3 regions of the Geobacillus sp. Sah69 genome follow, and region 3 is predicted to be linked to each of the others. Evidence: predicted binding sites of a transcription regulator. Region 3 holds the regulator's gene; each other region holds the start of a gene.

Region 1 (7,699 bases), on a different contig from region 3:
GGGCGGCTCGCCGTTTTTGGATCTGGATTGGTTGAGAGAGCCGTATTGGCGCAAAAACCGGCGAACGACATTTTCGTAATCGGCGCTTCCGTCCCGCCGGTGATCATGACATCGGCGTCGCCGCGCTGAATGACTTTAAACGCATCACCGATCGAGTTTGCCCCGGTCGCGCAAGCGGTCACCGTGCACGAATTGATCCCTTTCGCTCCAAGGATGATCGATACTTGCCCAGCGGCCATATCCGGGATCATCATTGGCACGAAAAACGGGCTCACTCGGCGATAACCGCGCTGCTGGAAAATCTCAAACTGCTGTTCAAACGTCTCCATACCGCCGATGCCAGAACCAATCCAAACACCGACCCGTTCAGCGTTGCTTTCATGAATGTCGAGATTGGCATCTTTGACCGCCATAAGCGCCGCAGCGACGGCGAATTGGGTAAATCGGTCCATCTTCCGCGCCTCGCGGCGGTCGATAAACAGCGACGGATCGAAGTCTTTCACTTCCGCCGCCACTTTTGCCGGAAAGTCGTCCGGATTGACGCGGGTGACAATGTCGATGCCGGACTGGCCGGCGATGATGTTTTTCCACGTCGTTTCTGCGTCATTCCCAAGCGGGGTGACGGCGCCTATGCCTGTCACGACGACTCGTCTTTTTTCCATCGTTTCCGTCTCTCCTTTTTTTATTTCGATAATATCCGTGCCGTTAACGGCCCCAGCGCAAGGCGATCGCGCCCCACGTCAGCCCGCCGCCGAATCCGACCATAATGATGAGATCATCGTCACTGATTTTACCCGCTTCCAGCTCTTCTACAAGCGAAATCGGAATAGATGCGGCCGACGTGTTGCCATATCGGCGGATCGTCGTCGATATTTTCTCTTCCGGCAGCTCGAGCCGCTGTCTGGCCGCTTCGACGATGCGAATGTTCGCTTGATGAGGAATGAGAAAGTCGACATCGTCTTTCGTGAGCCCGGCTTTTTCAAGCACACGCACGCTTGATTCTCCCATTTGCCGGACGGCGAACTTGAATACTTCACGGCCGTTCATGACGATATATTCGTCTTTGTATAAATGTTTTCCTCCTGTTCCGTCAGCTCCCAACTCAAAAGATAAAATCCCGCGCCCGGGCGACACCGGACCCATGACGACCGCTCCGGCTCCATCGCCGAACAGCACCGCCGTGTTGCGGTCGGTCCAATCGGTGATTTTCGATAGTTTGTCTGCCCCCACTACTAATATATATTTGTAGGTGCCTGTGTCAATAAATTGGGCGGCCGTGACCATCCCGTACATAACCCCCGCGCAGGCAGCGCTAATATCAAGCGCAGCGGCGTTGACGGCGCCAAGCCGCTCTTGCAGCATGCAAGCGACCGACGGAAACGGACGGTCCGGGGTGACGGTGGCAACTAAAATGAGATCAATATCCTTCGCCTCAATGCCAGCGTCTTGAAGCGCCCTTTCTGCGGCAAAATACGCCATATGGGACGTATCGATGTCATCCGGAGCGATGCGGCGCTCCTCGATCCCGGTGCGCGTCCGGATCCATTCATCCGATGTATCCATCATTTTTTCCAAATCAAAGTTGGTCAACACTTTTTCCGGCACATAGCGGCCGACCCCGATAATTCCTGCTCCCATATCATTCATCTCCTCTTTCTTTCCCAAAATGGCAAAAAACGCTCACGCTGACAACCAAACTTGAATGTACAATCAGTCTACATTACCAATTATTATTACTTGGTACTAATTTTAGCCGAAAGAGCGTGGATGCGCAATAAAAAACGAAAGTTGAACCAGCGTTTTCCGTTCCCCTAAGGCATTTGTCCAAACCGCTTTTTCCTTTCTGCCATACAATACAAATACGAGCGACCATCGCATGAAAGGGAGGATCGCCCATGGCCAACGGCGAAGCACAAGAACAACATCGCGAACGGCAAGACCATTTTTCCCGCCTAATGTTCGGATCTTTTCCTTCTCGCACAACCGGCGAGCGCGAAGATCAAGGGAGCGAGGCAGAACCGCCTTTACTGCCGAACATCGATTTCATGAAGCTGTTTGAAAACGTCAATACGCTAGCCGACTCATTGCAACAATTAAAACCGCTCGTGAAAAAGATCACCTCGCTCGTCGACTTATTGAAAAAATAGCAGAGGCTGATCCAAAAAAGCGGTAATACCCCTATCTGAGGCAACATGGAAAAATAGACCACCTTGAAAACCCGGTACAACCACGGGGGTCAGAGGTGGTCTTTTCAATACTTGGGTGAAATTTCATCAAAAAGGAGCTTTTGAGTCAGCTCCTGCCCTTGTCGTTTACGGGAGTTCATTGTATTGGCAGAAAAATTGCCCGATTTGCCGAGCCAGTTGGCGCCGTTTCTCCGGCAGCTCGTAAACGACGCGCACCCGGTTGTTTGTCGTTTTCATCCATTGTTCATATTTACGGCTATGCAAGGCGGATGGATACGGGCTCACTCCGGCCAGCTGCCAAATCGTCACCGGAACGTCATGAGGACTGAGAAAGAGGGACGGAACAGCCTCGGGCACCTCCTCTTCTTTCAAGCCATAGGCAGTCGCGATTTCCCTCACCATCCGCCGGTACACGAATGGATGTTCCTGTTCATAGTCAAGCTGGGCGCGTACGTCAAGGCAAGGGTTGATCATGGCGACGGCGCGGATTTGACTTGGCATGGCGCCAAGCAGTTGCAAAGCAACGAGCGCGCCCATTCCTTCGGCAACGATATAGATGCGCTGGTTCACAATTTCGCTTTTCAACACCGAGTAAATGAGCTGGCGCGCCAGCCGGACCGCTTTCGGACTCCCCCAATGCCAGCCGTACAAATGGGACGAAAAGACCGTATACCCACGTTCCAACCAATCTTCCAGCCATTGGCGCCGCCCCGGATGCTCGAGCCAAAAACTCGTCTGTTCGTTCACAAAATGGTCGCCGTCGCCTATTAAAAAAAGGGCAAACCCATTTGGGCGCTCCGGCACGTGAACGATGCACCCTTGCTCATCGAGTTGAAAAAACCGCCGTTGTCCTGCCATCGTTTCCATTCACCCTTGTTTGGCAATGCATAATGGTACAGTATACGATATGCGCGGCCAAAAAAAACGTCCGGGTATATGCCTACGCGACAAATTGTGATAAGATAAGAAAAGAAATGACGAGAAGACGGGAGGAACAAAGATGCGCTTGTTTTGGACGTTTTTTTGGACGTTTTTGCTTGTGCAAATGGCGACGTACGTCATGGGCTCGATGCAAGGGACCGGCTATGATTTCGCAACCGGCGCCTTGCTCGGCGTGATCGTGACCGTTTTAGTCCTTGTCGTCGCCGCTTTGATTCCGGACGAGCCGGCTGGGGATCACCATCATTGATCATTCGCTTCATAAGACAACGCCTTGGGGTGAAAGTCCCAAGGCGTTGTTTTTGTCATCGAGAAGCCCCATTCCAACACGTATATAGGCGTAAGTCGAGGAGGGACTCCATCTTGATGGGTGTAGGTTGGTGTTTTCTGCAGCCGGCCACGTGCCCCACAATGCTCAATGAGATGGGCTTTATGGGGGCATAAAAACGTTTGACGCTGCCAGCAAGAAGCGCGTCTCTTCCCCCGGCTATCCCCCGCCTCTTCGACTCGTTTCACGCTGACGGGCGAATGACAAGCCGGCCGTTTTCGGCATCGACCGTGACGGTGCTGTAATCTTTCACCCGCCCAGCGATCAGCTCTTTCGCAAGCGGCGTTTCGATTTGCTTTTGCATAAACCGTTTGAGCGGGCGGGCGCCGTATACTGGGTCGAAGCCCGCTTCGGCGATGTATTGCTTCGCCGCTTCGGTCAGCACGAGTTCGATATGCCGATCGGCCAAACGGGCCGACAGCTCGCGGGCGAACTTTTCGACGATGCCTTTCACTTCATTCATCGACAATGGCTTAAACAAGACGATATCGTCGATCCGGTTTAAAAATTCTGGGCGGAAATGGGCGCGCAGTTGGTCAAACACTTGTTTGCGCGTTTCTTCATCGATGTCGCCCTGTTTGTTTTCCAACAACAGCGGCGATCCGATGTTCGATGTCATAATGACGACCGTGTTTTTAAAGTCGACCGTCCTCCCTTGCGAATCGGTGAGCCGTCCGTCATCGAGCAGCTGCAACAGGATGTTGAACACGTCCGGATGAGCTTTTTCGATTTCATCGAACAACAGAACGGAATACGGCTTGCGCCGCACCGCCTCGGTCAGCTGGCCGCCTTCCTCATAGCCGACATAGCCGGGCGGCGCTCCGATCAAGCGGGAGACGGCGTGTTTTTCCATATACTCGGACATGTCAAGACGGATGAGCTGCTCCTCACTGTCAAACAGCGCCTCGGCGAGCGCTTTGGCCAGTTCCGTTTTGCCGACGCCGGTCGGTCCAAGGAACAAAAACGATCCGATCGGGCGGTTCGGGTCTTTCATGCCGGCCCGCGCCCGCAAGATGGCGTCGGCGACAAGCTCGACCGCTTCGTCTTGACCGATGACCCGTCTATGCAGCAATTCATGAAGGCGAAGCAGCTTTTCCCTCTCTCCCTCGACGAGGCGGGTGAGCGGAATGCCAGTCCAGCGTGACACGATTTCGGCAATCTCTTCTTCCGTCACTTCCTCGCGCAGCAATTTCCCTTCACTTTGCTCACTGATTTCTTGCTCGAGCTGTTTGAGTTGCTTTTCCAACTGCGGAATGCGGCCATGGCGAAGCTCCGCCGCCTTGTTTAAATCATACTCGTTTTCCGCCTCTTCCAGTTCGCGTTTTGCCCGCTCGAGCGCCTCGCGCAAACGGCGGACGCGGTCAAGCGCCTCTTTTTCTTTTTGCCATTGCGCTTTCATGGCGTTCGCCTTTTCACGCAAATCGGCAAGTTCTTTTTGCAATGCCGCAAGCCGATCGCGGCTCGCTTCATCCGTTTCTTTGCTTAAGGCCGCCTCTTCAATTTCCAGCTGCATGACGCGGCGCATCACTTCGTCCAACTCCGACGGCATCGATTCCATTTCCGTCCGGATCGTCGCGCACGCTTCATCGACCAAATCGATCGCTTTGTCAGGCAAAAAGCGGTCAGAGATGTAACGGTCGGACAAAACGGCGGCCGCGACGAGCGCCCGGTCGTGAATTTTCACGCCATGGTGCACTTCATACCGTTCTTTCAATCCGCGCAAAATCGAAATCGTGTCCTCGACACTCGGCTCTTGGACAAGCACTTGTTGGAAGCGGCGCTCGAGCGCCGGGTCTTTTTCGATGTATTGCCGGTACTCATCAAGCGTCGTCGCCCCGATGCAGCGCAACTCGCCGCGGGCAAGCATTGGCTTTAACATATTGCCGGCGTCGATCGCCCCTTCGGCCCGGCCGGCGCCGACGATCGTGTGCAGCTCGTCGATAAACAAGATGATGCGGCCCTCGCTTTTTTTAATTTCGTTCAATACAGCCCTCAGCCGCTCTTCAAACTCACCGCGAAACTTCGCTCCGGCGACGAGCGCGCTCATGTCAAGAGCGAAAATCGTTTTGTCTTTCAACCCGTCCGGGACGTCTTTGCGCACGATGCGCTGGGCGAGCCCCTCGACAATAGCGGTCTTCCCAACGCCCGGCTCACCGATCAGCACCGGGTTGTTTTTCGTCTTCCGCGACAAAATGCGGATGACGCGGCGAATTTCGCTGTCGCGGCCGATGACCGGGTCGATTTTTCCCGCCTTCGCTTCGGCGACAAGATCGCGCCCGTATTTGGTCAACGCTTCATAGGTTGCTTCCGGATGTGGACTCGTCACGCGTTGATTCCCCCTTACCTTTCTCACGGCTTCTACCAGTGCTTGCTCTGTCAAGCCAAACGATGCCAGTTGCTGGGCAACCGGCTCGGCGCCATGAGACAGCGCGAGCAGCACATGTTCGACCGATATGTACTCATCTTGCATTCGTTTCGCTTCGTTTTCCGCCCCCTCAAGCAGCCGCGCCAAGGCAGGCGCAACGTACATCTGTCCCTCTCCCGCTCCGTGCACTTCCGGCTTTTGGCGAATCCGGTCTTGCAGCCAGCGGATCGCCTGAGCGCGGTCGGCGCCGCAAAGGGCAAACAGCCGCGGCGCCAAGCCATCTTCTTGCTCGAGGAGCGCCAGCAGAAGATGTTCAACATCAAGCTGTTGATGATGCCGCTCTTTGGCGAGCGACTGCGCCGCCATGAGCGCCTCTTGCAGTTTTTCTGTCAAACGGCTTACGTCCATGCCGTCCCCTCCATTTGACCTTCTTTGACTATAAATCATTATAGCGGATCGCAAAGCGCACGGCAAATGAAAAGCCACTCCATGCTTGGAATGGCTTTTGTTCTGCTTCACGGTTTGCGCAAATACGTCCAATGCCGGTTATGGTTCGACGTTTCTGGAAACGTATCGCCGGCTTTCAGTTTCAGCTTTTTCGGGTGCTTTACATTGTCTCCCGTTTCGCCGATTTCAATATACACGCCGTTGTTCGGCGCTTTATCGCCTGGTTTGAAATGGCGCGGTTGGCCCATTTGTTTCATCCCCCTTGCTTCGATTGCATTTGTTATCATGCCCGGTTTCATCGCTGTTCATAAGAAGGAAAATGATGGAGGATCGCAAACGGAACGCCAAGCTGTTCACAACGAAAAGGAGCTCTCCCCTCGAAATCCTTTTCAAAGTGAAAAAGGAACTCCCGAAACGGGAATTCCCCCTTTGCTATAAAACGGACAACAAAATCGCTTTTTGCGCATGAAGCCGGTTGCCGGCCTGCTCAAAGACGACCGAGTTCGGACCTTCCATGACGCCGGCCGTCACTTCTTCGCCGCGGTGGGCCGGCAGACAATGCAAAAAGAGATAATCCGGTTTTGCCGCTTTGACGAGCTCTTCGTTGACTTGATACGGCTGAAACACTTGCAGCCGCTCAGCACTTTCGCTTTCTTGGCCCATGCTCGTCCAGACATCCGTATAAATCGCATCCGCCCCCGCCACCGCCACAAGCGGGTCGTGCGTCACCACAACGGTTGCCCCGGTTTTCTCGCCGATCTGGCGCGCCGCCTCGACATATTCTTTCTTTGGCTCATAGCCCGGTGGACAGGCGATGGCGACATCCATGCCGACTTTCGCCGCGGCCACAAGCAAGGCGTTGGCGACGTTGTTCCCGTCGCCGACATAGGCGAGCTTGACGCCTTGGAACGTTTTCTTCACTTCATAAATCGTCAGCAAATCCGCCAACGCCTGGCACGGATGATCGTCGTCCGTCAGGCCGTTGATGACCGGAACGGACGCATATTCGGCCAACTCCTCGACTTTTTGATGGGCAAATGTGCGAATCATAATGACATCGACGTATTGCGACAAGACGCGGGCCGTATCGGCGATCGTTTCGCCGCGGCCAAGCTGCAAATCGTTTCCGTTTAAATACATCGCCTGGCCGCCAAGCTGAATCATGCCGACTTCAAACGACACGCGCGTGCGCGTTGACGGCTTTTCAAAAATCATCGCCATTGTTTTCCCGGAAAGCGGCGTATACGATACACCGGCTTTTTGTTTCGCTTTTAAATCAGCTGCTAACGCCAGCAAGTCCAAAATTTCTTCTGTCGTGAAATCAAGAAGCGTTAAAAAATCTCTCCCTTTTAATGACATCACTGCATTCATGCGATCACCGCCTGTTCTGCCTGTTTTTTCTTTTCCAACCAGCCATGGATCGGCTGCACGTCA
Region 2 (7,699 bases), on a different contig from region 3:
CTCCATCCGCTCGATAAACGGCACTTCCGGAATTTTGGCCATCGTCAGCGTCGGCCATGTAATATGCTGAATTTGCTCTTTGTTATAAAACACGATGGAAATAAGGATCAAAACAAAATAAATGAACATCGTAAATGCGTTGGCCGCATGCGCCCACTTTTGCGAGGACGGAGCCTGTTTTAAAAACGGGTAATACATCAGCAGCATTTCAAACCCTAAATATTGCAGCACCATCTCTTTCGATGCTTTTGCCAATTGCCCAAACGAATGGTCGAACACCGGCAATAAATTCCGGTATTGAGCATACTCAAGCGGAAAGAAAAACATCGGAAAAATCGTCAACAGCGGAATCACCACCCCCCAAACGCATAAGCCGACAACGACGCGAAACCCGCCGGAGACGACATAATACGTCATCAGCAAAAACATAAGGCTGAACTGCCACGCCCCCATCAACGGGAACACCCATACTTTAATGACTTCAATGTATGATTGAAGCACCATAAACGCCGCCAACGCGTAGTAAAAAAGAAGTCCAAGGCTCAGCACCCCGCCGATCCACCGCCCGAAGTACTGTTCATGAAGCGACACGAGGTCTCCGCCTGATGGCAAATGCGACAGCAGCCGATACATGAGCCAAATCAACACGTGCGCCGACAGCCCGGCCATTAAGACTGCCATCCAGGCATCCTGCCCCGCCTCTTTCATCAGTGGACGCTGAAAATTGAGTGCCCCGACCCCAACTTGCGTAGCATGAATGACAAAAAACACAAGAAACGGGGAGATGAGAAACCGTTCCTGAATGGCCTGCTTCATCCTAATCCCTCCTCATGTTCCCCGTCTTATTCGCCAATGCCGGTATGGACGATATCCACCGTGACGTGCGGGCGGATGTCTAGTTCCGGGTATTCACGGTAAAACGCGTCGGAATCCCAATGTCTTGTCACACTGCGAACAAAATCGCCGATGCCGAGCGGGTCAATCCGTTTTTTCTGAAAATAACGGAATAACCGACGCATATTATGCTCCAATTCATTTTGCATTTTTTTCTTCACATCAGCAAACAAATCTTGACCCGGCTGATCGAGCCATGACGGGTAATCTCTCACCGACGCATGGATATGGACGAACACATCAAGCACATGGCGGCCTCCATCACGCTTCCATTCATATTTCGGCTTCGCCCATAAGTTTTGCAGCATCACCCGATCCTCGCCCTGTTTCCCGCGATTCCCAACCTTCAGCTGGTAGACGCCGTTTTTCGTTTCTCCAAGCAAAATTTTCATTAAAAACGAATCACGCAAACTCACATGCCCCACGTATCGGTCGTCGCGAAACAACGCGACCCCTTCAAGCTTGGCGAAATCTCCTTTTTTCTCAAAATACGGCAAAAACGGATCGCTGCCTGGGGAAAAATAGCGATACAAAAACAAGTGCAAATTCGTTTTCGGCAAGTTCATCGACTGCTCATTCTGCTCCACCAGATTCGGCAAATACAACGTATCGCTCAGCGTCGTGTTCGCCGCGATTTTCAGCAGCTCCTTCGCGCTTTCTTCCGCCACGCCAAGCAGCAAATGACTGCCGACTTTGTTGTTGCGCGCGAGGCTGTGCGTAATTTGCGTCACCCCCCGCCTGGCAAACTCCTTGCCGAACAAAATCAAGCGCAGCTGCCCTTCCTCAACCGGCAGCGCGGATTTCGATGACAGGCGCGGAATCAAGTCGTAGACCGTCGGCGACGTCGTCGTCAGCATATTCGGCTTTGTCATCGGCCCTTGCTTGAACGTCGGGTACACCGCGGTGCCCGTGTAGCGGCCGTTCTCGAAATCATACCCCATCTGTTGGATAATTTGAATTTCATCAATCGGCCGCGAACTGGCGCAGCCGCCAAGCAACAGCAGCGCACCGAGCCATAGAAGCCCACGCCTCATCACGATCCCCCTTACTCATCAATATCGCGTTTTTGCTTCGCCGCATTCGGATCGTAACGAAACCGCGACCGCGGACGAAGAAACATCGGCCGCTCCGCCGTTTCACTGTATGGCGAACGAACGAATGTATCGCGGAAGCTGCGCACACGAAATGGATAAAACGGCAGCAAATACGGATAGCCAAACGACTGCAGCCGCCCTAAATGAATGAGCAGCCCGCAGACGGCAAAGATAATGCCGATCCCGCCCCAACATGCAGCAAACAAAATAAACGGAAACCGAATGAACCGGATCGTGTTGGACATTTTGAAAATCGGCGTTGTAAACGAAGCGAGCGCCGCCAACGCGACGACAATCAACAAAAACGTACTCGTCAGCCCGGCATCAACGGTTGCTTGCCCGATGACAATCCCGCCGACAATCCCGAGCGTTTGTGCGACTTTCGTCGGCAGCCGCGCCCCGGCCTCGCGCAACAGCTCGATCGTAATTTCCAAAAACAGCACCTCGAGCATCGGCGGAAACGGCACGTTCGCGCGGGAATAAATGATCGGACCGAGCAAGTCTTCGGGAATCATTTCATAATGATACGTCAGCACCGCCACATAAATCGGCGACGCTAACACCGAGAACGCAACGCCGAAAAACCGAATGAGCCGCAAAAACGTGCCGAGCACCCATGGCAAATAATAGTCTTCCGGCGACGTAAAAAAATCGAAAAGAGCGGCGGGGCCAATCACGGCATACGGGGAGCCGTCGCAAAAAATGGCCACCTGACCCGACACAAGCGCATAGATGGTCCGGTCGATCCGCTCGGTCGAGATAAAAAGAGGAAACGGCGTCCGTGAATTGTCCGCGAGCAGCTGATCCAAAATGGCGTTGTCAAACACGACGTCAAAATGAATGGACTCAAGCCGCTGCGTCACCGTTTGAACGACTTCCGGATTGGCGACGCCATCGATGTAGGCGATGACCACTTTCGTTTTCGACACCGAACCAATCGACATTTCCCGAAAGACAAGATTCGGCGTCACCACTTGCCGGCGGATGAGATGCAAGTTGACGCCGACATTTTCCACAAATCCGACTTTGGGCCCAACGACGCTGAATTCGTTTTCCGAATCATTGTTTTCCCGAAGCCCTAAATTTTCGGCGGCGGCGCCCATGAGCGCCGCTTTGTTCGGTTGCTCGCGGAAGGTGACCGCGACAAACCCTTTCAGCACCTTCTCTTCAATCAGCGCCGTGTCTTCGCTCACTTCAATGCGCAGAATCGGCACGATTTGCTGCAAGTCTTCCAAGCGGACCGTCGGATGGTTTGGAATGTCGTTTTGCAAATGGCAAAGAATCCGCTCTTGCAGCACTTGCGGATCGACGAGTGAATCAAAATAATAAATCGACAGCTCCTTGCCTCCCACAACAAACGACACTTCGACAAAATCGCTCGATTGCCGCAGCGTTTCCCAAAGCTGCGAAATGGGCCGCTGAGGGGGGCGTTTTTTCTTTTTTTTCCAAAATGAGAATAAACCCACGAACATCCCCTCGCCTTTCCGTTTACGGCATAGTCTTCCAATCGATCGATATTTTTATGCATCCCCCTTTCATCTTATTGATTAGACAAAATATTCTATATATTATTGAAAATAGATAAATAAAAAAAGAGAATCGTCTATGAGCGAACTGACGAAACAGCGTCGGTCGAAACGAGCGTTGAAAAAAATGACAGAAACGGCCGACTTTTCCGATATGGTGCAAGAGACGGAGGCGGGGCTCGAGCGGCAAACACTCGCTCTTCATGAACTGGCGGGAGAAGCTGACGCCCTGGCCGACGCAGCCCGCAATTTGGAAGCGATGATCGCCCGTTTTCGCTCGTAATCATGCTTTCAACATCCGCATGCGGGAGGACCATCTCGAAAAAAGCCCCCGTTTTGCGAAATGCAATGAAAGCGAGGGAATGCCTATTGGGTGGGCGGTGTACGGAAAAACAATAAGCCCTTTCACCCCCGCACCAGAACAGAAGAGGCAGGGAAAGCGAAAGGGCCTGTTTGCTAACGCGGCAGCTTGCGGCGCCAAAGGAGCCACAATAACATCAGGCTCATGTAGCCAAACAGCGGATAAAGAAACGACAACAACTCCCCATAGCGAAACGGGCTGACCGCGACAAACACCAACACGAGCAGCACGCCGATCCCTTTTCCACTGATCGGCACCCAAATGCGCGCTTGACGGGCAAGCCCAAACAAGCCGCCGATGACCGAGGTAAAAATTTCTCCGTAAATGACGACGACATACAACCAATATAGCATGGCAAAAAACGCACGAACTACTTCGGCCATCGGAATATCGTAACCATCCTTTTGCGGAAACGACAGCAACACAATATGGTTGAGAAGCAACAACCCTGTTAGGATCCCCCCACCCAACATCGCTCCGCGCCTCACCGCCCGCTCACTGGCCGCTTCGCGGGCAACGGGCACCAACACCGCTTGCGCCATCGCCAAGTTAAACGCCGCATACGAAAACGGGGACAACATTGCCTTCAGTGAATAATCCGATGCCGCTATATCCGGTCGGCATAAGTCTCCAGCCATCATCATTTTGATCCATACGGCAACGCTCAAGATCATCATCATCGGCACGACGAACACGTTGACGCCAAACAGCCCTTTGCGGTCAAACAACATGACAAGAAGCGCCAAACCGAGCGTCAGTGTGACGCCCGCCTGTCTCGGCCAGCCGATCTGCTCTTCAAACACGGCACCCGCCCCGGCGATCATCACCGCCGTCACCCCCGCGATCATCGCCGTCATCACAAGCGTCACAAACGGACTCAACATTCTTCCGAACAAATAGCGATTCAATTCATCATAGGACGCGGCTCCAATGCGGCGCGCCATCACCATGAGCCGCGCGCCCCCCCATATAAACAAACAACCGCTGATGATGATGCCAACCGTTCCAGCCGTCCCATAACGAGTGAAAAATTCCATAATCTCTCTTCCGGTCGCAAATCCTGCCCCAATCACCGTTCCAACGTAAACAGCAGCGATTTGCCACGCCTCCGACCAATCGTGTCTCTTGCCCAAATCCTCCATCTCCCTCCTTGTCCGTTGCTTTTCCATATATATGTATATGTCCGGCATGGACAAGAAAGACGACAGAACGAAAAAAGAAGGCATCCGAGACAAGATGCCTTCTCACACACCGCAAACTCTCTTCATTAATATGGCATGCGATGTGAAATCGCGTTTCCATCAATGAACTGTCACGTGTTCGACTTGATGTTCGTGCAGCCCGCCGCTTCCTTCGACGTGCACTTTCACCGAATACGTTCCTTTGTTGGCAAACATGGCCATGGCTTCGTACTCGCCGTTTCCTTTTTCCTTTGCATCGACAAATTCATGCTTATTGTCCGCCTGCCAAATCTCAAAACGAACGGTCGCACCTGTCAACGGCCTCCCATCTTTGGAGAGGCGGACGGTCAACGCCGCCGGTTTTCCGGCTTCGAACGAACGGGACGACAGCGAAATGGCGACGGTGCCATGATGGTGTTCTTCAGCACTGCCTTGGGAATTTTCGCTCGCACCGTCGGCCGTCGCCGCCTGTTCCGGGTTGCCGGCGACAATATCTTTTTTCGGCATGTTATGCATATCGCGCGCCGTCACATGGGCGACGACCGAATATGTTCCCGCTTGGGTAAACGTTTTTTCCACCGAGTAGCGGCCATCGCCGTCATGCTTCGCTTCAAGCATTTCCCGCTCGCTGCTTCCGTGTTTCCATACTTCAAACTTGACTTCGCTCGCATCGTCCACTTTTTCACCGCCGTACGTCACGACGCAGGCGAGCTTGGTCGGCTTGTTCAAATCGATATGATCCGGCGCATCGATTTTCACGTCAAGCACGGCCGGCGTCTCAGCTTGCTTGTTGTGATTTGTACAAGCAGCCATGATCATCATCCCCAAAAGTACAACAGCAAACGCGAAACCAACCTGTCTTCTCATCTTCACCTTTCTCCTTTTTCCTTCAAATTCATGATCATCATGAGCACCAAAGACGGAGTCTTTTCCGCCTCTTTTTCTGTTTTTCACTCTATCATAGTTTTGCCGCAACTACATTAGTATTCACCATTTTTTCAAAAACATTTCGTCGTTATCACAATTTTTTTGTACAAAACACTTGAAAGTCAAAAAAGGTCAAAGTATAATAAAGTCGTAAGGTCAAAGAAAGTCAAAGTCAAATCCCGAATAAGAGAAAAGGGGGTATGCCTCATGCGCTGCCAAGCATGCCAACAACGTGAAGCAACAGTGTTTGTCAACTTGCAATGGAACGGGGAAAAACAACAACTTCACCTGTGCCATGAATGCTATGAAAAGCAAAAACAACAACTGTCCATTCCAATGAACTTCGGCTTTTCGCCGTTTTCCTTTGATGACTTCTTTACTAGCCCGTTCACAGCCGCCAACGCCGGAATGAGCGCGCCGAAAACGATGGCGAAACGCCCGCAAAGCCATGGCGGTGGATTTTTGGATCAATTCGGCCGCAACTTGACGCAAATGGCCAAAGCGGGCTTGATCGATCCGGTCATCGGCCGCGACAAAGAAATCGCCCGCGTGATCGAAATTTTAAACCGCCGCAACAAAAACAACCCGGTGTTGATCGGGGAGCCGGGTGTCGGGAAAACAGCCATCGTTGAAGGGCTTGCGCTGAAAATCGCCGAAGGGCAAGTGCCGGAAAAACTATTGAACAAAGACGTGTACTTGCTTGATGTGGCGTCGCTTGTCGCCAACACCGGCATCCGCGGTCAATTTGAAGAGCGGATGAAACGGCTCATCGCCGAATTGCAAGAGCGGAAAAACATCATCTTGTTCATTGACGAAATCCACCTGCTCGTCGGCGCTGGCGCCGCTGAAGGCTCGATGGACGCCGGCAATATTTTAAAACCGGCGCTCGCCCGCGGGGAACTGCAAGTCGTTGGGGCGACGACGCTCAAAGAATACCGGCAAATTGAAAAAGACGCGGCTCTTGAGCGCCGCTTCCAACCGGTCATCGTCCACGAGCCGACCGTTGAGGAAGCGATCGTCATCTTAAAAGGCATCCAGCCGAAATACGAACAATTCCACCATGTCCGCTATACGGATGAAGCGATCGAAGCGTGCGTGAAACTGTCGCACCGCTACATTCAAGACCGCTTCCTCCCGGACAAGGCGATCGACTTGCTTGACGAGGCCGGCTCGAAAGCGAACTTGCGCCTCGGTCCGACCGATGAAAAACAACTGCAAGAGCGGTTGATGCAAATCGCGAAAGAAAAAGAACAAGCGGCGAAAGAAGAAAACTACGAATTGGCGGCGAAACTGCGCGATGAAGAGCTGAAGCTCGAAAAACAACTCGAGCAAGGCGTCAACCAAGAACGCCCTGTCGTCGATGCCGCCGACATCGAACAAATCATCGCCGAGAAAACCGGCATCCCGGTCGGCAAGCTGCAAGCCGATGAAAAAGAAAAAATGAAACATCTTGAAGAACACTTGGCGAAAAAAGTGATCGGCCAAGCGGAAGCGGTGAAAAAAGTCGCCAAAGCCATTCGCCGCAGCCGCGCCGGCTTGAAAGCGAAAAACCGCCCGATCGGTTCGTTCTTGTTCGTCGGCCCGACCGGCGTCGGGAAAACGGAGCTCGCCAAAACGCTCGCTGAAGAGCTGTTTGGCACAAAAGACGCCATGATTCGCCTCGATATGAGCGAATACATGGAGAAACATTCCGTCTCGAAGCTGATCGGTTCGCCG
Region 3 (7,699 bases):
CCAACACCGCCAACGTATAGGAATTATGGATGAGCGGCATGCCGCTTACATTCAACAGCGCAAGCAAATCAGGCAAAAACATGGCGCCCAGCGTTCCGCCTACGGCGAGAAAAAATAGTTGTACGACACGTTTGACCATCGGCTCATCTTCACCTCCCTATCTAACATTATAAACAGTTTCCAATGTTTGAAACCAACCGAAACCCAATTTTTAACCATTTTTGAACATTCGACATCCGCTTGTAACAATTCGCGCTGGACGCCCGTGCACAGCGGAAGGACGTTGCCCCCCTATATATATTTACGTTGTTCGAAACAAAAAGTTCGGTCATTTCATGCAAAACATGATCGGGGCGGAGCAAGAGGATGCTTTAGCGAGCGCCCCCAGCCGTTTCCTATTTGCCCGTTCCCCCGAAGAAAGCGTTCAAATCATCGTGTGCTCGAGCGCCTCAGCCACATGGGAAACGCCGATCACCTGAACGCTTGCCGGCGGCTGCCAACCTGCCAAATTGTTTTTCGGTACAATGACACGGGAAAAACCTAGTTTGACAGCCTCTTGCACACGCTGTTCAATGCGGGAGACACGCCGCACTTCCCCGGTCAACCCGACTTCACCGATAATGACGTCGGTCGGATTGGTCGGCCGATCGCGAAAGCTTGAGGCGATGCTGACGGCGATGGCTAGGTCAATGGCCGGCTCATCAAGCTTCACTCCGCCCGCCACCTTCAAATAGGCATCTTGGTTTTGCAACAGCAGCCCGACCCGCTTTTCCAATACGGCCATAAGCAACGACACGCGGTTATGATCGAGGCCGGTCGCCATCCGCCTCGGGTTGCCGAAGCTTGTCGGCGAAACGAGCGCTTGAATTTCCACCAGAACCGGGCGCGTCCCTTCCATGGCCGCCACCACCGTCGAACCCGCCGCCCCGTGCGATCGCTCTTCCAAAAACACTTCGGACGGATTTTCCACTTCCCGCAGCCCGATGTCGCGCATTTCAAAAATACCGATTTCATTCGTCGAACCGAAGCGGTTTTTCACCGCCCGCAAAATGCGGTACGTATGATGCCGCTCCCCCTCAAAATAAAGGACGGTATCGACCATATGCTCGAGAATGCGCGGCCCGGCGATCGCCCCTTCTTTCGTCACATGGCCGACGATAAAAATGGCGACGCCTTTTGTTTTGGCGATTTTCATCAACTCAGCGGTGCACTCGCGCACTTGGGCGACACTGCCCGGCGCTGACGTAATATCCGTCCGGTACACCGTCTGGATTGAATCAATCACGACACAGGAGGGCTGAATCGTTTCAATCGCTGATACAATATATTCCAAATTCGCCTCCGCTAACACATACAGATGATCGGACTCGGCGCGAAGGCGCCCAGCGCGCAGTTTTACCTGTTTGACGGATTCCTCGCCCGATACATACAACACTGTATGCCTAGCCGCCAGTTGCGCTGAGGCCTGCAGCAACAGCGTCGACTTGCCGATGCCGGGGTCGCCGCCGATTAAGACGAGCGACCCTTTGACGATCCCCCCACCGAGCACTCGATTGAACTCTGCACTGTTCGTTTCGATGCGCGGCTCTTGCACCGCGGCAACGGCAGTAATCGGAACCGGTTTAGCGGACCCGGACGGCTCCGAATGGAGAAATGCCCCACGCACAGCGGTTCTGACCGGCTCGATTTCCTCGACGAATGAGTTCCACGTTTGGCATCCCGGGCAGCGGCCGAGCCACTTCGCCGATTCGTATCCGCACTCTTGGCAAACAAATTTCGTCTTCTTTTTCGCCATTGAACTAACCCTTTCTCTCTTGTGTTCCATATGGAAAAAAGGTATGGGCAGCATCGTGCCGCATACCTTTTTTCATCACATCACGGCCTGTTTTGCCAATACGACAAATTCCCCATCTTTCACATCAACGACGACTTTTTGTCCTTTGGCGATCGTGCCTTTTAACAGTTCTTCGGACAAACGGTCTTCAATATGTTTTTGCAAAGCGCGGCGCAACGGGCGAGCCCCGTATTCCGGATCGAAACCTTCAGCAGCGATTTTCTCAATCGCCGCCTCCGTCAATTCAAGGTCAATATCTTGCTCTTTCAGCCGTTTCACCAGCGTATCAGCCATCAGACGGACAATTTGTTTTAGATGGTCTTTTTCAAGCGAATGGAAGACGATAATTTCATCGATCCGGTTCAAAAACTCCGGACGGAACGCTTTTTTCAGCTCATCCATGACCTTGCTTTTCATGTCTTTGTATTGCTGGTTTCCATCCTGGATGTTAAAGCCGACATACTTGTTCCGCTTCAAAGCATCCGCGCCGACGTTCGATGTCATAATGATGATCGTGTTGCGGAAGTCAACCGTCCGCCCTTTCGAGTCAGTCAACCGCCCGTCTTCGAGCACCTGCAGCAAGATGTTAAACACGTCCGGATGCGCTTTTTCCATCTCATCCAACAGAACGACCGAGTATGGCTTGCGACGCACTTTTTCGGTCAGCTGACCGCCTTCTTCGTAGCCGACATACCCCGGCGGCGAACCGATGAGCCGCGATGTCGAGTGTTTTTCCATATACTCGGACATATCGATGCGAATGAGGGCATCTTCATCTCCAAACATTGCCTCGGCCAATGCACGGGCCAATTCCGTTTTCCCGACGCCGGTCGGGCCGAGGAAAATGAACGAACCGATCGGGCGTTTCGGGTCTTTGAGGCCAGCCCGGGCGCGGCGCACCGCTTTGGCCACCGCTTTGACCGCCTCGTCTTGGCCGACGACGCGCGAATGCAAAATTTCTTCCAGTTTCAACAGCCGCTCGGTTTCCGTCTCGGCCAGCTTCGATACCGGAATCCCGGTCCAACTCGAGACGACCGCGGCAATGTCTTCGACCGTCACTTCCAAATTTTCTTGGCCTTGTTTTTCTTTCCACGCACGTTTCGTTTCTTCAAGCTCTTCACGCAGCCGCTGCTCCATATCACGCAGCGACGCCGCTTTTTCAAATTCTTGGCTTTGCACGGCCGCATCTTTCTCTTTTCGCACTTCTTCAAGCTTTTGCTCCAGTTCTTTCAGTTTCGGCGGCGCCGTGAACGAACGGAGACGCACTTTCGAGCAAGCTTCATCAATCAAGTCGATCGCTTTATCCGGCAGGAACCGGTCGGTAATATACCGGTCGGAAAGTTTGACTGCCTGAATGATCGCCTCATCGGAAATCGAGACGCGATGATGCGCTTCATACCGGTCGCGCAGCCCTTTTAAAATTTGAATCGACTCTTCAACTGTCGGCTCATCGACGTGAATCGGCTGGAAGCGGCGCTCGAGCGCAGCATCTTTCTCAATGTATTTGCGGTATTCATCAAGCGTTGTCGCACCGATACATTGCAATTCTCCACGCGCCAAGGCCGGCTTTAAAATGTTCGACGCGTCGATGGCCCCTTCGGCTCCGCCAGCGCCGATTAACGTATGGAGTTCATCGATGAACAAAATGATATTGCCCGCCTGGCGAATTTCGTCCATCACTTTTTTCAGCCGGTCTTCAAATTCGCCGCGGTATTTCGTCCCGGCGACGACCGTCCCCATATCGAGCGTCATGACCCGTTTGTCGCGCAGCGTTTCCGGCACTTCGTTGTTGACGATTTGCTGGGCCAATCCTTCCGCGATCGCTGTTTTTCCAACCCCCGGTTCACCGATGAGCACCGGGTTGTTTTTTGTCCGTCGGCTCAACACTTCAATAACACGCTGAATTTCTTTGCTGCGGCCGATGACCGGATCAAGCCGCCCTTCGCGGGCAATCGCCGTCAAATCGCGGGCAAGGCTGTCAAGCGTCGGCGTGCTTACATGCGAAGCCCCCCCACCGCCGTGGCCCGATACCGATTCATTGCTGCCGAGCAGTTGCAACACTTGTTGGCGCGCCTTGTTCAAGCTCACCCCGAGGTTGTTCAGCACGCGAGCGGCCACGCCTTCCCCCTCGCGGATCAAGCCAAGCAAAATATGCTCCGTGCCGACATACGAATGGCCAAGTTTCCTCGCTTCGTCCATTGACAGCTCGATCACTTTTTTCGCCCGCGGCGTGTAATGGAGCGTATGGGACACTTCATTGCCGCGGCCGATGAGCGATTCGACTTCTTTTTGGATTTTATCCGGGTCAAGTCCAAGCGCCATGAGCGCTTTAGCAGCGATTCCTTCCCCCTCACGGATCAGCCCAAGCAAAATATGTTCGGTTCCGATATTGTTATGGCCGAGGCGGATGGCTTCCTCTTGCGCCAACGCCAGCACTTTTTGCGCCCGTTCCGTAAATCTGCCAAACATCATCGTTCATCACCCTCCATCTTTCTTCGTGTTTCCATCCTTAAGCGTTCCCGAATCAACGCCGCCCGGCGGACATCCCGTTCCTCAGGGCGAAGCACCCCTCCGGCATATTGTTGCAAAAATCCTGGCTGCGTCAAAATCATCAGCTCATTTAAAATGTTGCGCGAGACGTTTTTGATATATCCTAAATCGATCCCTAAACGCACATCCGACAGGCATTGCGCCGCCTCCTTCGAATCGATGACGCGGCAGTTGGCCAATATGCCGTATGAACGGAATACCTTGTCTTCTAATTGTATGCCCAACGTTTTCACTAATGCCTGGCGAGCCGCCCTTTCTTGGGCGATGAGCTGCTCAACGATCGTATGCAAATCAGCGACAATATCTTCTTCTGATTTTCCGAGCGTAATTTGGTTCGAAATTTGGAAAATGTTCCCTAAAGCCTCACTTCCTTCCCCGTACGTGCCGCGGACGACGAGTCCCAACTGGTTGATGGCAGGGATGATGCGGTTGATCTGCTGCGTCAGCACCAGCGCCGGAAGATGCATCATCACCGACGCCCGCAACCCCGTTCCGACGTTCGTCGGACAGCTCGTTAAGTAACCAAGCCGTTCATCGAACGCATAGTTGACATGCCCTTCAATCCAATCATCCAACTCGCTCGCCGCCTCAAGCGCCTCGGCAAGCTGAAGCCCTGGAAACAGACACTGAATGCGGATATGGTCTTCCTCGTTGATCATAATGCTGATTTCCTCATTTTCCGAAAGCAGGCAGGCGCCAAACGGCGAATCTTCAGCCAAATGCGGGCTGATTAAGTGCTTTTCCACCAATACCCGTTTTTCAATCGGTTGAAGCTCCGACATTTTCAACAGTTCAAACCGTCCCGCTTCCCCATACGGACGATGGACGAACGCGCGCTCAAACAAGGCAACGATTTGTTTCGCCTCTTCGCTGCTAAACAGCGTTGGGAAACGAAAATCAACAATATTGCGCGCCAGCCGGATGCGGCTGCTCAACACGATGTCCGAATTCGGCCCCTCCTGGCTCATCCAAGCGCTGACCGCTGTGTTGAAAAACTTTCCAAATGACATACCGCTACATCTCCCCCTCTCCACGTCGGCGAAGTTCGTCCTCTAACGAACGAATCTGGTCGCGCACCTCGGCCGCCCGCTCAAATTCCTCGCGGGCAACTAATTCCTGAAGCTTTTGTTTCAACGTGGCCAGCTGCTTCCGCAAATGGAGGACGCCGCCTTTTCGCTTCGGAATTTTCCCTGAATGAGCAGTATTTCCGCTATGAAGCCGTTTTAAAATCGGCGGAAGGTAACGGGCAAACGTCCGATAGCAGTCGGCGCAACCGAACCGCCCAATTTGCGTAAACTGGTGGTATGTCATTTGGCACGTCTCGCATTGAAGCAAATCCGGATTCGGGAACGCATTGGCCGTCACTTCTTTCATCGGAGCTTGAAAGTTGAGAAGCCCCGCTAACAAATTGTTGAGCGGAAAGTCGTCATGGCCATAGAGCATAAACGTATGACCATGTTCTTTGGCGCATTGCTCGCAAAGGTGAAATTCCGTTTTTTCCCCGTTGACTATTTTCGTAAAATGCATCGTCGCCGGGCGTTGCTTGCATTCTTGGCAAATCAATGCCTTCCCCTCCCCTACTTATACTTTAGCGACGTCAGCATCGCCTTTAACATGCGCGCCCGCAGTTCATCCCGCTCGGGCAAATCGATATATAAAACGGAGCGATCCATCACGCTCAACATCATTTTCGCTTCCCGCTCCGAAATCACCTTTTCTTCCATAAGTCGTTTTATCACATCTTCGGCGCTCGACTGGCTGATGCGGTGGTCGATCAGCTCGAGCAACTGGTCAATCAGCTGCGCCTCGCTTTTCGTCTTTACTTTCATAATGCGGATATAGCCGCCGCCACCGCGCTTGCTTTCAACAATATATCCGCGCTCGAGCGTGAATCTCGTGTTGATGACATAGTTGATTTGCGAGGGAACACATCGGAATTTATTAGCAATTTCACTTCGTTTAATTTCAACGATGTCTTGGTCGCTCATATTGAGTACTTGCTTCAAATATTGCTCGATAATGTCGGAAATGTTTGGCACTCTACCTCCCACCTTCCTCACAACCAAGCTGCTCCCTGCCCAATAATAAACGGGCATTCCTTGGGAAGAAGCATCACCGCCATCTTGTTGACTTTGACTATATTTGACCTTGCTTTTACTATACAATGTATGACGAAAAATTGCAAGGGCTACCGAAACAAGGGAGACTATCTATAGAATATCCGTTTTTTCGCCCAGTAAAACGCTTCTCGGTCAGATAAACGAAAAAGCACGCTTTTTCTCCTAATGAAGAAAAAGGCGTGCTTTCTGCTTAGCCTAGCAGCGACCTACTCTTGCAGGGGCGCTGGCCCCAACTACCATCGGCGCTGGAGGGCTTAACTTCCGTGTTCGGGATGGGAACGGGTGTTTCCCCTCCGCTATCACCACTAGGCCATATGAGGTTGTCAGGAATTCGTTCCCTGAAAACTAGATAACCGTTTCAGGAAGAAGCCGGGGCGCTTTCACTTTTCATTGTCTAGCTCCGGCTCGCCGCCGCTCGGGGTCAAATAACCTTCCCCCTCGGGGTGCTAGCACCCCTGCGGGTGAAGAACATTTGCCCGTCGCGGCGAACCGCTCGCCTGCGCTTTTCGCTGTCTAGTTCCGGCCGCCATCGGCTCGCGACGCTTCGGTCCTGCTGCGGCGGGCTAAGCCCGCTCGCAGGCCCTCCAGCGCGCCTCGCCGATAAGCAGGCGGCCTCCACTTTTCTTGTTAGGTTAAGCCCTCGATCGATTAGTATCCGTCAGCTCCACGTGTCGCCACGCTTCCACCTCGGACCTATCGACCTCGTCATCTTCGAGGGATCTTACCCGCCTGACGCGGTGGGAAATCTCATCTTGAGGGGGGCTTCACGCTTAGATGCTTTCAGCGCTTATCCCGTCCGCACATAGCTACCCAGCGGTGCCCCTGGCGGGACAACTGGTACACCAGCGGTGCGTCCATCCCGGTCCTCTCGTACTAAGGACAGCTCCTCTCAAATTTCCTGCGCCCGCGACGGATAGGGACCGAACTGTCTCACGACGTTCTGAACCCAGCTCGCGTACCGCTTTAATGGGCGAACAGCCCAACCCTTGGGACCGACTACAGCCCCAGGATGCGATGAGCCGACATCGAGGTGCCAAACCTCCCCGTCGATGTGGACTCTTGGGGGAGATCAGCCTGTTATCCCCGGGGTAGCTTTTATCCGTTGAGCGATGGCCCTTCCATGCGGAACCACCGGATCACTAAGCCCGACTTTCGTCCCTGCTCGACCTGTCCGTCTCGCAGTCAAGCTCCCTTG

What was found. The regulator CtsR, encoded in region 3, represses protease genes until heat stress. The targets are predictions, from matches to a motif close to ATGGTCAATAAAGGTCAAACA.
Region 1: clpB (ATP-dependent chaperone ClpB) is a predicted target of CtsR. The motif match lies at 6,238-6,258, and genes of this name have one in related genera.
Region 2: AP057_RS03470 (ATP-dependent Clp protease ATP-binding subunit) is a predicted target of CtsR. The motif match lies at 6,102-6,122, and genes of this name have one in related genera.

Annotation. Positions count from the first base shown of each region.
Region 1 is NZ_LLKS01000019.1:245,439-253,137, forward strand. Features, by position in the region: gene fabF (beta-ketoacyl-ACP synthase II) at 1-662, opposite strand, end outside; gene AP057_RS03120 (beta-ketoacyl-ACP synthase III) at 706-1,638, opposite strand; gene AP057_RS03125 (hypothetical protein) at 1,896-2,147, shown strand; gene AP057_RS03130 (alpha/beta hydrolase) at 2,313-3,053, opposite strand; gene AP057_RS03135 (YjzD family protein) at 3,187-3,375, shown strand; gene clpB (ATP-dependent chaperone ClpB) at 3,638-6,226, opposite strand; gene AP057_RS03145 (YjzC family protein) at 6,334-6,513, opposite strand; gene argF (ornithine carbamoyltransferase) at 6,698-7,636, opposite strand; gene AP057_RS03155 (carbamoyl phosphate synthase large subunit) at 7,633-7,699, opposite strand, start outside.
Region 2 is NZ_LLKS01000019.1:321,459-329,157, reverse strand. Features, by position in the region: gene AP057_RS03500 (GerAB/ArcD/ProY family transporter) at 1-816, opposite strand, end outside; gene AP057_RS03495 (Ger(x)C family spore germination protein) at 843-1,928, opposite strand; gene AP057_RS03490 (spore germination protein) at 1,940-3,454, opposite strand; gene AP057_RS17410 (hypothetical protein) at 3,594-3,797, shown strand; gene AP057_RS03480 (membrane protein) at 3,971-5,017, opposite strand; gene AP057_RS03475 (FixH family protein) at 5,177-5,923, opposite strand; gene AP057_RS03470 (ATP-dependent Clp protease ATP-binding subunit) at 6,191-7,699, shown strand, end outside.
Region 3 is NZ_LLKS01000022.1:54,579-62,277, forward strand. Features, by position in the region: gene AP057_RS04170 (PIN/TRAM domain-containing protein) at 1-139, opposite strand, end outside; gene radA (DNA repair protein RadA) at 425-1,795, opposite strand; gene clpC (ATP-dependent protease ATP-binding subunit ClpC) at 1,871-4,306, opposite strand; gene AP057_RS04185 (protein arginine kinase) at 4,303-5,394, opposite strand; gene AP057_RS04190 (UvrB/UvrC motif-containing protein) at 5,399-5,947, opposite strand; gene ctsR (transcriptional regulator CtsR) at 5,962-6,423, opposite strand; rRNA gene rrf (5S ribosomal RNA) at 6,698-6,814, opposite strand; partial or broken rRNA gene AP057_RS04205 (23S ribosomal RNA) at 7,133-7,699, opposite strand, start outside.